Regions from separate parts of the Alkalibaculum bacchi genome, predicted to be linked through region 1. Evidence: riboswitches for the same ligand, from Rfam matches in the RefSeq annotation. Region 1 holds a riboswitch; each other region holds the start of a gene.

Region 1 (4,292 bases):
TGTCTAGTTTGGTCATATCTGGATGTGAACTAGAGTGATTCCCAATTTCATGCCCTGCATCTGCAATGGCTTGAACTTGTTCAGGGTACTTGTCAACCCACATGCCTACTAAAAAGAATGTAGTCTTAATGTCCTCCTTTTTTAATATATCCAATATTTCTTGAGTAAATTCGTCACCCCAAGCAGCATCAAAGGATATGGCTATGGTTTTATCCTCCTTGTCTACACTGTATATTGGCAATAACTTCTCCTGTGCATTAAAAACAGATGCTAGTCCTTCTCCTTTTGAAGTCATAAAAACTAATGATAAAATGATTACAACTAAAATCGCTGCTATGATGACCATTGTTTTTTTAGATAGAAAATATACCTTCAAAGGTATCCCCCTCCCATTATTTTATCTATTATTTAATAGTATTTAGAAATGTCCCAGCTTATTCATCTTTTATAAAAAATAATCTTATAAGATTTCTTTTTCCTATTTACATAATTCGCTTGTTTTTAACATTTAAACTTCCTATAATGAAAGTTACGATTATATGCTTTTTCTGTTATAATGTTCGAAACAGCAAGTGCCAGTCGTAACTTGCACCCAATCAGACTTCGCCATCACTCGTCTTCTTGAGCAAGTCTGACATGGGTATCACTAATGCTTCTCTGCATCGCTTCGCTCTTTGACAAGCAAAGTGCTATTCTAAACGACCGAAGCTGCAAAGCAACTAGGGCAATCTGCGGCTTATTGTGATATAATATAACTAATAAAGGGGCTGATTTGCGTCATGTATTTCGATTCTGAAAATATTTTAGAAAACAAATTAATCATCTTATTTGCTTTGTCTCAATTCAACATACCTATGACAAAAGAGCAAATAACACAGATCATATTAGAAAATGTACAAATCAGTTATTTTGATATTCAATTCCTGATTGAGAATCTTAAAACAGATGCGTTTATCTATGAAATGTCGGAGGCTGGAGTATCTTATTACTCTATCTCTGAGCCAGGAAGATCTACACTTAAACTCTTTGAAAGTAGAATCCCAACTTATATAAAAGAAATTATCACAATGTTCATCTCTCAAAATAAAGACAAAGTACTTAGACAGGTAAAATATCAATCTTCTTATGTAAAACAGAGCGATGGAGAATTTATTGTAAACCTAGTATTGTTAGAAAATGAAGTCTCTTTAATTGATATAAAGCTCAATGTTGTGAACAAAAATCAAGCAGAATTCGTATGTTCAAATTGGGAAAAAAACGGGGATAAACTATACACTCAGCTCATCAATACTTTAATACATGAGTAATATAGAGACATTGTCTTAAAAATAGACATTGTCTTTTTTGTAATCAGAATAAAAATTATATTTTTGACGCATGATAAAAAAGACATAAAGAGATATAAGAGAACATGGAATATTTTGCACTAGTAAAACTACTGATCTTCAGTCATACTTTCGTAGATTAACTTGTCTAGTTTCTGACTAATTTCAATGACTTCGGGTCTTAGAAGATTATCAGTATTTTCTTCGATTAATTTATTCATCTGATTCTTTAATTCCTTAATGCAATCATATACATTTTCCATCTAAAACCTCCCCTTCCGCATATCATTAATCATAAAACAAAATTCGATAATTTTCAACGCATACCATTTTTCATTTTTCGACACTGCCATCTATAGTTGAGGCTCTATACAGTAAAGTAATCATTAAAAAAACCACTCAAAACATATATTCAAATATGCGTTTTAGTGGCCGAACGATCTTTGCTACCCTTGAGCTTTAGACTCTGGCTTTGCGTCACTAGCTTTCACTAGTTTTGCCTTTTTAATTCGACATAAATATTGTATATTATAATTTTAATACAACAGCCTGTCTATAGTACCACATGCTCACAGTGTATTTTGTCGAAATCAGCATGTAATTTACCATTTTTAACCATTATTTACAATTGTTAATCAGTTATTTCATGATTGCTTACATTATTTAATAACCCTGCAACTTATGGAGCCAATGTCAAAAATAGGCTTTCCTATTATATAAAATACAGGGAGGCTACAAGCCTCCCTGCTAAAGAGTTTTCTCTAAAGGTATTTGTTTAACATTTCTATTACATTTTGTAACATGGTCTCATACTTTTCTTTTTTGGCCTTTTCCTCATCTATTATTTTCTGAGGTGCTTTTTTTACAAAACCTTCATTGGCCAGCTTTTTATTTACTCGGTCTACTTCTTTTTCAAGATAAGCCTTCTCTTTATTAAGCCTCTCAATTTCCTTTTCTTTGTCGATTAAATCTGCTAAAGGAATAAAGATTTCTCCTCCACTGATTACACTGCTTGCTACATTGTCTGGAACCTGAGATTTATTTAGTACACGAACATCAGTAGCATTTGCTAGACTCATAATATAGCCTTTACCATTTAAGATGACTTGTTCAATAGCTTGATCTTTGGCTACTATGAGGATCTCTGCCTTTTTTGATGGGACAACATTCATCTCTGCTCGGATATTTCGCACGCTTTTGATAATATCCATAACGAGTTCAATTTCCTCTTCTTCCTTTTGGAAGTTAAACTTTTCATTGTAAACAGGCCAAACTGCTTTCATAATCGTGTCTTCATCAACTAAATGAGTATATATTTCCTCCGTTATAAAAGGCATAAATGGATGTAAAAGTTTAAGTGCATTTTTTAAGACAAAAGCTAATGTATACTGTGCTGCAATCTTGCTATTGCCACCGTCTTTATTATACAATCTAGATTTTACAAGTTCAATATACCAATCGCAGAATTCATTCCAAATAAAGTCGTAAAGCTTTTGAGCTGCAATACCCATTTCGTATTTTTCCATATTGTCTGTTATTTCAGAGGTAATTTTATTTAATCGACTGATGATCCATTTATCTGCATTTTCTAAATTTTCTAGTGCAAGACTTTCTTGCTCAAAAGTATCTTCATGAATATTCATCATAACAAATCGAGATGCATTCCAAATCTTATTGGCAAAGTTACGATTAGCGATGATTTTGTCATCGGACCAGCGAATATCATTACCTGGAGCATTTCCAGTTACTATAGTGAATCTTAAGACATCAGCACCATATTCCTTAATAACTTCTAAAGGATTAATTCCATTTCCTAGGGATTTACTCATCTTTCTACCCTGCGAATCTCGAATCAAACCGTGGATATATACGTCCTTAAAGGGTGTTTCTCCCATTTGTTCGATTCCAGAGAAGATCATCCGAGCTACCCAGAAAAAGATGATATCATATGCTGTTACTAATACATTAGTAGGATAATGCTTCTTTAAATCTTCGGTATCATTAGGCCAGCCTAATGTAGAAAATGGCCATAACGCTGAACTAAACCAAGTATCAAGTACATCTTCATCTTGATAAATATTGTGAGACTGGCATTTTGTACAGGAAGTTGGCTTTTCTTTGGCTACCATTACTTCACCGCAATCCTGACAGTAATAAGCAGGAATTCGGTGTCCCCACCAAAGCTGTCTTGATATACACCAGTCTTTTATATTTTCCATCCAGTTAAAGTAAATCTTACTAAATCGATCTGGAACAAAGTTTGTAGACTTATTTTTTACAGCTTCAATTGCCGGTTCTGCTAAAGGTTTCATATCTACAAACCATTGGCTAGAAATAATGGGCTCAACAGTTGTATCGCAGCGGTAACAAGAACCTACATTGTGATCATGGCCTTCAATTTTTTCTAGAAGACCAAACTCTCTCAAGTCCTCTACAATTTGCTTTCTAGCTTCATACCGATCTAAACCTTCATATTTTCCTGCTAGTTCATTCATGCTAGCATCGTCATTCATTACCCTAATTTGTTCAAGATTATGCCTTAAACCTACCTCAAAGTCATTAGGGTCATGTGCAGGAGTCATTTTTACTACACCTGTACCAAATTCCATATCTACGTAGTCATCTGCAACGATTGGAATCTCTCTATTTACTAAAGGTAAAATTACAGTCTTTCCAACAAGGTGTTTGTATCTTTGGTCCTCTGGGTTTACTGCAACACCTGAGTCTCCTAGCATAGTCTCTGGTCTTGTTGTAGCAACGATCACATATTCATCGCTATCCTTAATTGGGTAGCGAATATGCCAAAAATGACCTTGTTGCTCGCTATATTCTACTTCGGCATCAGAAAGGGCGGTTTTACAATCGGGACACCAATTAATAATGCGGCTTCCACGATAAATAAGGCCCTTGTCGTACAATCTTACAAAAGCTTCCTTTACTGCTTCACTACAGCCTTCGTCCATAGTG
Region 2 (4,292 bases), on a different contig from region 1:
CCACTAGCAGATACTTGCTCGCTTCGAAGAACAGGCTCTTGATATGTGATTATTGTGCTTTCTTCTGAATCAAAGTCTAAATCTGCATAGACGGATATTTTTATTTTATCCTTGCCATAAGCACTGCCCAACAAATCATCTAGATTGGATTCAAGCTCTGATTCAAATTGTTTTTTTATTTCTTGATAGCCAGATGCAATATCTGTTGCATTTAATTCAGTATCTTCTTGTAAAAATGCGCTGAGGAGATTGCCCTTTGAATCAATTACTTGAATGTTTTTTTCAGGCAAATTGTCTACTGCCCCAGAAACCAATGAGGCAATGCCTTTGACCATGTCGTTTGTGACTTTTTGATTGGGTTTTACATCTACTATAACAGATGCACTAGCCTCTTTATCCTCTTTTTCAAATATGCTCTTTTCAGGCATCACTAAGTGCACTTTTGCAGACTTTATAGCCTCTAAGGACATAATTGAACGCTGTAGTTCTCCTGTTAGAGCCCTTTGATACATGATCTCTCGATCTTCTTCTGTGGCCATTAAGCCCGTATCATCAAAGATCTCAAAACCGGTGGAATTTTCAGGCATCATTGCATTCATTGCCAATTGCAAACGGTATTCATCTACTTGTTTTTTGTCAATGAGGATATCACTACCGCCATTTTCTAATTTATACTTCATTTTCTTCGTTTCTAGATCACTTACGATATTTCCTGCATCACTAAGTTCTAAATCACTAAATAAAGTAACGTATTCTGTTCTTTGTGTAAAATAGGTATAGATAGAAACAAAGGCAAGAATACTTACTAAAAAAGTAATCATTAAGACTTTTTTCCTCTTGTCAATCTTGTTCCAACCACTCTTTGCTCCATCTAAAACTGCCACAAATCTTTCCATCGTATTAAAATAACTCCTTTACAAGTCAACTATAATTGCATGTTGTTGATTTCTTTATACGCTTCCACGCATTTATTGCGAACTTGAACGGCAAGCTCTAAGGCAATTCGGGCTTCTTCTGTTGCTATCATAACACTATGCAAATCTTCAACTTCACCAGTAATGAAATCTTGTGTTAATTTATCAGCCTTTACCTGGGTATTATTTAATTTTTCAATTTCATTGCTAATAATATCTTTAAAGGAAGAAATTCCTTCAACAGAAGAGTTTTCACTCGGTAAAATGGTAGAATCTGTTTTATTGACTGTAGGTATATTGGCACTTGCTAATGACTCATAACTTATTTGGTTTGTATTAGCTAGAATACTATTGTATAAAGACAATATGTTCATTTACGTTTCCTCAATTCTATTGTTTTTAAGGTGGTAAGCTTTAAGGTGGTAAGGTGGTAAGGTGGTAAGGAAAAGCATTTTTGCCACCGGTGGTGGCTTAGTGATAGAACGGTGAGGCACCGTTCCCTCCCCTGTCTCAGCTTATTTTTCTTCCACTTTCAGCTTTCCACTTTCCACTAACCTGAAATCACCCTTTAGAAATTTCCAAGGCCTTTTTTAGTATGCTCTTGCTGGTATTTAAGGCAGTTACATTTGCTTCGTATGCTCTCTGTGTGCTGATTAAATGAATCATTTCATCTACCATATTTACATTTGGCATCATAACATATCCTTCTTCATTGGCATCAGGATGAGATGGATTGTAAACCATTTCGAGATTTTCCTCATCTTGAGCAATGCCAACCACTCTAACACCAGCGCTCTTTTTTTCCATACGTCCTGTAACCTTGCTGATTTCAGTTCTTAATTTCTCTTCAAAGACTACGTCTTTACGCAAATAAGGCCCACCCTCTTCTGTTCGAGTAGTGTTTACATTGGCAATATTTGTAGAAATCGTATCCATCTTTAATCTTTCAAGAGCTAATCCACTTGCGTTAATTTGCATGGAGTTAAACACTGACATATTAAACTAACCTCACTTTAAAAACATTTTAAAAATGTCTTAGTATATTGTTTGTTCTCTAATAGCTAGTCTTCAAAGATCCTTCGCTACGCTCAGGATGACTGGGGCAGGAGCTAGGGCGCTCAGAATGAATGAGCAAGGAGCTTGGGTGCTCAGAATGACTGAGGCAAGAGCTTGGGTGCTCAGAATGACTGAGACAAGAGCTTGGGCCTTCGGCACTTAGAGATACGAAGAATCGCCTCTAACCAACTCCCCGGTCATCCTAGAGCGCAGCGAAGGATCTTCACATCAGCCACCAGTGGTGGCTATAAGGTTTTGCTTACCACCTGACCACCTTACCACCTGACCACCTTATTTATTAATTACATAGTTCAAATTAGCGAGCCTAGAATTCAACTGAGAGACTAATGTATTGTAATACAATTCATTAGCTGCTAATTCGGTCATTTCTAAATCGACATCTACATTGTTTCCATTGTCGTTTAGAGAAGTAGATTCTCTTTTTTTTACAATAGGTTCTATATCTTCTACTTCCCCAATGCCAAAGTGATTAGGATGAGATTTTTCTAAAGTCACTGCATTTTCATCTATGGCTGTCTTTAGTAAGTCTTCAAATTGAACTTTATTCACTTTGTAATCAGGTGTGTTGATATTTGCAATATTGCTAGATACGGTTCTTTGACGTAAAGAGGACATATCTAATCCTTTTTTGATCAAATCATAACTAAAATTACTCATTGTAAAACCCCTTTTATACAGTTTCTAATACCCATTTTATACAATAGTCTAACGATTCTTGTACAGTTGTTTAATAGCTGTTCCACTTTGGTTAGCAATCGTTAATAATTTAGTACAAATTATTCTAAACTTAAAAGTTTAGTCGTCTATTAGTAAGTTCTATTTTTAAGCTTTCTTATTCTCCCTATTAAACATATAGGTTAAGTTGACTATTTTAAAATAAAGTAGACCTTTTACAATATTACTAAAAATTGACAAAAAAAATATAGCAACTGGCTGCCATCTTGCGAAGGCCCTATAGCTTTGCGTCCTTACCTTTCGATAAGTTTGCCATTATAGTACATATTATCTTTATATGACATATTATCACAAATTTTTACATCTAACAACAAAAAGCGCAAAAAATACATGGATTTTACATGGATTTTCTTTGCGCTTTGGTTTTATTTAACTTGAATAAGATTTAATTTATCGTTCTACCTTAATCGTCTTTTAATGACAACTACGTTTGTGTGTTAGAATGTTGGAAATCAAATTTATTTTATACCTTAAACTTTACGTATACTTAAATATCCTTATCTATAAATATAGCTCTTTTACTGACAGATATATAACTATCTACTACATTATTTCGTTTTTTCACTTGTTTCATAGCTCCTACCAAATTTGCCTTTTTCTTTTGTAAGGATTCCATTAATTCTCTTTGTGCTGTAGAAAGAATATTAATATTTGTGCGATAAACTTCGTCTTCTGCATAGGAGCCTTGTTCTTCTTTGACAGCTTCCGTAATCTTTATGACTTGATCAAATTCGATTTTATTCTCCTCAATCAACCCTATACCTGTTTCTATTTCTCCGTCCCAAGATTGAATGTTTGCGATCACCTTTTTTAGAATTTCATTCCTTCGGTCAAGTAAATTTTCTAAATCTGCGCCCATGTGTCTCTCAACTCTTGCAGGTAATTTTTCACTTCAATAATACCCTCTGGATTTTTGTCAATATTAGCACGGACGAGTTTAAAATTCATATACTCATAAAGCTGGTATAAATTCTTGGCAATGTCTCCACCTGTTTCAAAATTTAAGGTAACCATAAACTCATTTATTATATCTTGAGCTTTCTTTAGGTTTGTATTAACCGTTTCATAGTCCTTACTCTCTAAAGCCATCTCCGCTAACTTACAATTTTTTATAGCACCATCATATAACATAATCAACAGTTTTTTCTTAGGTGCCGTCGTGATTTGATTATTTTTATATACATTGTTTGCATAAGCGTGGTTCATTTTTTTCTCCTTTATGCGGTTATTTGATATATGAGGTTTCTGAAAGTAATTAGTGCTCTAGCTAATCAGAGTTGTTAGTCGAAAAAAGCGGAAAGTGGAACTCGCCCCTAGGCGAGATTGTGTAAGATCCTTCGCTACGCTCAAGATGACTGAGGTAGTTAGCTTCGGTGATTACACAAGTCTCTGCACCCCTTAGATCTAAGCTACTGCTTTGTCATCCTGAGGAGCGCAAGCGACGAAGGATCTTTGACCCCAAAGCTTGACCCTAGCCTCCCACTTCCAACTTCTTACCTCCTGCATCTAAATGCATAGGGAACGGCGCCCTCATCGTTCCTCCATTAAGCTACCACTGGTGGCTAA
Region 3 (4,292 bases), on a different contig from region 1:
TGGAATTAAAGCTCCAGGCATGTCTTTGTGGTCTGAAATAAATCCCTTAAACTCTAGAATTTTTTCTTTGTTCTTTTCAAGATCAAAGGTAAATTCCATACATACTTCCCCCTTTGTGTTTTTAAATTAACTTAAATAAGTCTATGGCATAAATAAATAATTGAATATCGTATACAATCTACATAGATTTACAGAGAGTAGATTGTTAATTAATTATTACCATATACCTCCATAATGATATTACAGAAACCAACTATAATCAATAATAAATTTATAATAAAAATAATCTTTACCATATCTAAATATAATATATGCAAATTATGGAATGTATTGAAAAAACATAAATTGTATTTTTATATTGAAATAATTTTAATTTCATGTAAATTCAAGGTTTTGATTATAAAGTCAAGAATACATAGACATAATATCGCATTTAGGATACTCTTATAGTTAGTCGGATAAGAAATTGAAATAATTATTGATAATATTAAATTCGTTTTAAAGTCAAACATTATAATTTTAAAACTTGTTTTTAAGTTAACATATCTAAACTATAATTGTGATATATTTTTATATTTTTAAAAACAAATTTAATGAAGTTTGGTACTTCCTTAAAGTGATGGACTAAATAATCTAAACGTTTAGTGAGTTTATGGGCTTCATAAGTTCTCATAGATAGATGGATTTTTATTAACTTCTTTAAATATATAAGTGAATAGGTATGTAATTCATGAACAGTATACTGCTTATCGTTGTACTTGTTAAAGTTGCATGAATTTATAAAATTAAAAATAAATTTATAAATTATTCTTGATTTTTTGAATCGATATTATATACTAAATAAAACAAAATAATATTAAGATACTATTTGCAGATATTTCTAAATACATTGCTACATTTATTATTATCTTTTTTCATAATAGTAGCTATCAATCAGTAAGGAAAAATAACTAAGGCTTCTATAGTAGTAGGCAGAGGAGACATGAGCATGAAAAAGCAAAGGGCAAAAATCCACAAGAATGAAGATGGTCAAGCCCTAATAATGGTGGTACTAGCAATCGTTGTTCTAATGGGGATTGCTGCTTTAGTAGTAGATGTGGGCATATTGTATGTAGAGAAAGCAAATATGCAAAAGGCTGCAGATGCGGCGGCTTTAGCGGGGGCGCAGGATTTGCCAGCAAATACTGCTATAATTACTGCGGAGAATTATGGTGCATTAAATGGAGCACATGATACAGATGCAAATCTAACGGATGATAAATCTAAAGTTGAAGTTGAATGTACAAAGACTGTTCCTCATTACTTTGCTAGAATTTTAGGTTTTACAGAAACGGAAGTTTCTGCTAGTGCAATAGCTGAAAAACAATATGTATGGGAAGGTGAAGGGTTACCTTTTATTAACTTTCATGAGAGCTTTTTAGAGATAGGAACACAGGTAGAGGTTTGGGATAAAGTTAGTTCGGGATATTTCCAGAGTATAGAGAATTTTGATGTCATAAATGAAGGAGTTCCTAATAACACTTACTTTCAGCTTCACATAGAAGATGGACTACAGGTTAAAAATGGTAAGGTTGCAAATAAGAAGAAAGCAATTGAAAATTATTACAACACTCACAAGTCTACCCTGACTCCAACTCCATATGTTTATATTTTTAGTTTATCACCAAAAGCTTTTGATACAGAGAAAGTTATCTTACAAAATGGAAGTCAAAAAAACATTAATGATTTAATAAATAAATCAGACTATGTGTCTTTAAAAAGCTTAGTTCTTGTAAAATGTACGTTTGACTATTATGATGATAAAATTCTCAAATTAACCTCTGTTAAAACCTATGATCTTGGAAATGATGACGTAGGATATCCTAATCTACCCGATTATCCTACAGATTATGTAGGACCTAATGGTAGTGGTTCACAATTAATCGAATGAAAGTATAATGAGGGAAAAATTAATATTTATTAAATAAATTATATTATACTAAGAGATAAACTATCAAAATCATTTGATTAAATAGACGAATATTGTATAATAGCTATGTGAACGTAACATTCGTTTTCGCTTATATAAAAATTCAAACCTACAGAATTACATAGGACAACAGCATAAAAAGGATCTATTGAAAAGGCAAACTTATCGAAAGGTAAGGACGCAAAGCACGAAGTCTACGGTTATAATACATAACTAGGATGGTTCAGCTGCCAAATTAGTTTGGCAGCTTTTTTTGTGTCAACTTTCTAGTAAATAAGCTGATGAGTATGGGCTTTTATGTAAAAATTTACTGTTTCATGTGCTTGATAAAAAAGCCGATGGGTATATATTTTTTATACGAAGAGGGTCTTGGCGCGCGTTAATTATAATTGAACAATGATTAAATTATCGTAATAGTTGTAAATCCTTTCAAATATTAAAATATACAGAATAAAGAAGTAGAAATTGATTAAATTAAGGATTACAAAATAGTGTTTTTATGCTACATAAACACACTATTTTATAATAAATGAACATAAAGCAATAAAATACTTTATGGGGATTAGGTAGTAGCATACATATTTTAAAAGGAGGAAGAAAGATGAATTTATTAAAAAGATTATTTGTAGAAGAAGAAGGACAAGGTTTGGTGGAGTATGCGTTAATTCTTGGACTCATCGCTGTGATAGCAATCGTAGCTTTAACAGATATTGGGACAAATGTTAAGGCTAGACTTGAAGAGATTAAAACTGCGTTAACTAAAAAAACAGCTTAAACAGAACAATCATAATATTTTTTTTATTTTAAGAAATGTTCTCTCCAATAGAGAGAGCATTTCTACTATATGAAACGATTAGGAGCATACATGGACATTTTAATAGTAAAAGTCGTATTAGTTATGGTAGCCCTTATTGCTACATTTTACGATATCAAAGAAAAGAGAATTCCCAATGCTTTAACCTTTCCAGCTATTCTCATGGGAATTGTTTTAAATACAATTTTTAATGGCTTTGAAGGATTGGTTTTTAGTATTGCAGGCTTTTTTACAGGGATGGTTTTATTCTTCATCCCCTTTGCATCCGGTGCTATGGGTGCAGGAGATGTAAAACTAATGGGAGCGATTGGTTCTCTTATGGGGTGGAGATTTGTAGTAGTTGCTACTTTGTTTTCTGCCATTTCTGGATTGCTTGTAGTTTTTGTTTACCTGATTTATCAAAAGAAATTATTTTGTTTTTTAAAAAAATACTTCTTATTTTTTACAATACCTATAATGCAAGCTCTTTCACTTAGTTTTAAAAGTGAAAAATTAGATCAAATACATAAGAATCTCCTTTTAGAAAAGCATCAAATCCATGATGAAAAATTATATGTACCCTATGGCGTAGCCATTGCACTTGGTGCATTATTTACTTTAAGCGGAATATATAAGGATTTTTTGTCCTTTTAACATAAGATTTGCCACATGTAGAGAGGATGAATGCAAGATGAGTCGTCTATTAAAGTTAGGAAAGAGCGATAAAGGCCAAGCATTAGTAGAATTTGCACTGGTTTTACCTATATTATTGGCATTAATCCTAGGCATGATCGAATTTGGCTGGATACTCAATGGTAAGATTACCCTTACTAACGCAGCAAGAGAAGGCGCTAGGGTAGCTGCTATATATCATGACAAGGGCGCAGTTGTTGACGATGCAAAAGAGGCTGTAATCAATGCTTCAGTAGCATCAAGTTTGACAATAATTGGTGTAAACACTACCTTTTCGTCAGATACGACAACTGTTATTGCTGAAGCTGAGATTGAACCCATCGTAGGGCTGTTTTTTAATAATAAAGAAGAGGTATCTCTAACCGCCCAAGCCGTTATGAGATTAGAGTAAAAAATGTAAGTTATTAGTACTACAGAAAGGAGCAAATTTATGAGAGCTAATAAAAAAATACTGATCCTTGCAATCATCTTAGGCCTAGCCACAGTCTTTGGACTAAGTACTTATATGAAAAAATCTGGAGCTATTGCAGTAGATGGGGGAGGTTATACAGAGGTTATTGTGGCGGCGAATACTATTCCAGCTAATGTAAAGATTACAGAGGAGATGTTGGTATCTCAATCCATGCCTGCAGATGCCGTACACCCAGATGCCAATAAATCTATCAGTAAAATCATTGGAGGCATTTCAACAATGGAAATCGTAAAAGGAGAGCAAATTTTATCCAATAAAGTAGCTCTAGGTCAATCCGATGCAGATTTAGCTTATCGAATACCAGACGATATGAGGGCGATCTCCATTCCAACAGATGAGGTGGTCGGAGTAGCTGGCTTTGTCAA

What was found. Region 1 has a riboswitch for cyclic di-GMP ahead of DES36_RS08125 (aspartyl-phosphate phosphatase Spo0E family protein). Riboswitches for the same ligand answer to the same signal wherever they lie in the genome.
Region 2: it holds a riboswitch for cyclic di-GMP, as region 1 does, so the genes downstream of both, flgB (flagellar basal body rod protein FlgB) here and DES36_RS08125 (aspartyl-phosphate phosphatase Spo0E family protein) in region 1, are expected to answer to the same signal.
Region 3: it holds a riboswitch for cyclic di-GMP, as region 1 does, so the genes downstream of both, DES36_RS06070 (Flp family type IVb pilin) here and DES36_RS08125 (aspartyl-phosphate phosphatase Spo0E family protein) in region 1, are expected to answer to the same signal.

Annotation. Positions count from the first base shown of each region.
Region 1 covers NZ_QNRX01000009.1:70,554-74,845, forward strand. Annotated here, with positions in the region: gene pdaB (polysaccharide deacetylase family sporulation protein PdaB) at 1-376, opposite strand, end outside; gene DES36_RS08120 (DUF4364 family protein) at 780-1,307, shown strand; gene DES36_RS08125 (aspartyl-phosphate phosphatase Spo0E family protein) at 1,436-1,588, opposite strand; cyclic di-GMP riboswitch class I at 1,750-1,836, opposite strand; gene DES36_RS08130 (valine--tRNA ligase) at 2,087-4,292, opposite strand, start outside.
Region 2 covers NZ_QNRX01000001.1:162,148-166,439, forward strand. Annotated here, with positions in the region: gene fliF (flagellar basal-body MS-ring/collar protein FliF) at 1-896, opposite strand, end outside; gene fliE (flagellar hook-basal body complex protein FliE) at 926-1,288, opposite strand; gene flgC (flagellar basal body rod protein FlgC) at 1,476-1,910, opposite strand; gene flgB (flagellar basal body rod protein FlgB) at 2,262-2,648, opposite strand; cyclic di-GMP riboswitch class I at 2,913-2,990, opposite strand; gene DES36_RS00815 (hypothetical protein) at 3,214-3,585, opposite strand; gene fliS (flagellar export chaperone FliS) at 3,570-3,932, opposite strand.
Region 3 covers NZ_QNRX01000006.1:119,873-124,164, reverse strand. Annotated here, with positions in the region: partial or broken gene DES36_RS06085 (NAD(P)H-dependent oxidoreductase subunit E) at 1-21, opposite strand, end outside; gene DES36_RS06075 (pilus assembly protein TadG-related protein) at 989-1,930, shown strand; cyclic di-GMP riboswitch class I at 2,115-2,204, shown strand; gene DES36_RS06070 (Flp family type IVb pilin) at 2,571-2,744, shown strand; gene DES36_RS06065 (A24 family peptidase) at 2,835-3,416, shown strand; gene DES36_RS06060 (TadE/TadG family type IV pilus assembly protein) at 3,454-3,846, shown strand; gene cpaB (Flp pilus assembly protein CpaB) at 3,886-4,292, shown strand, end outside.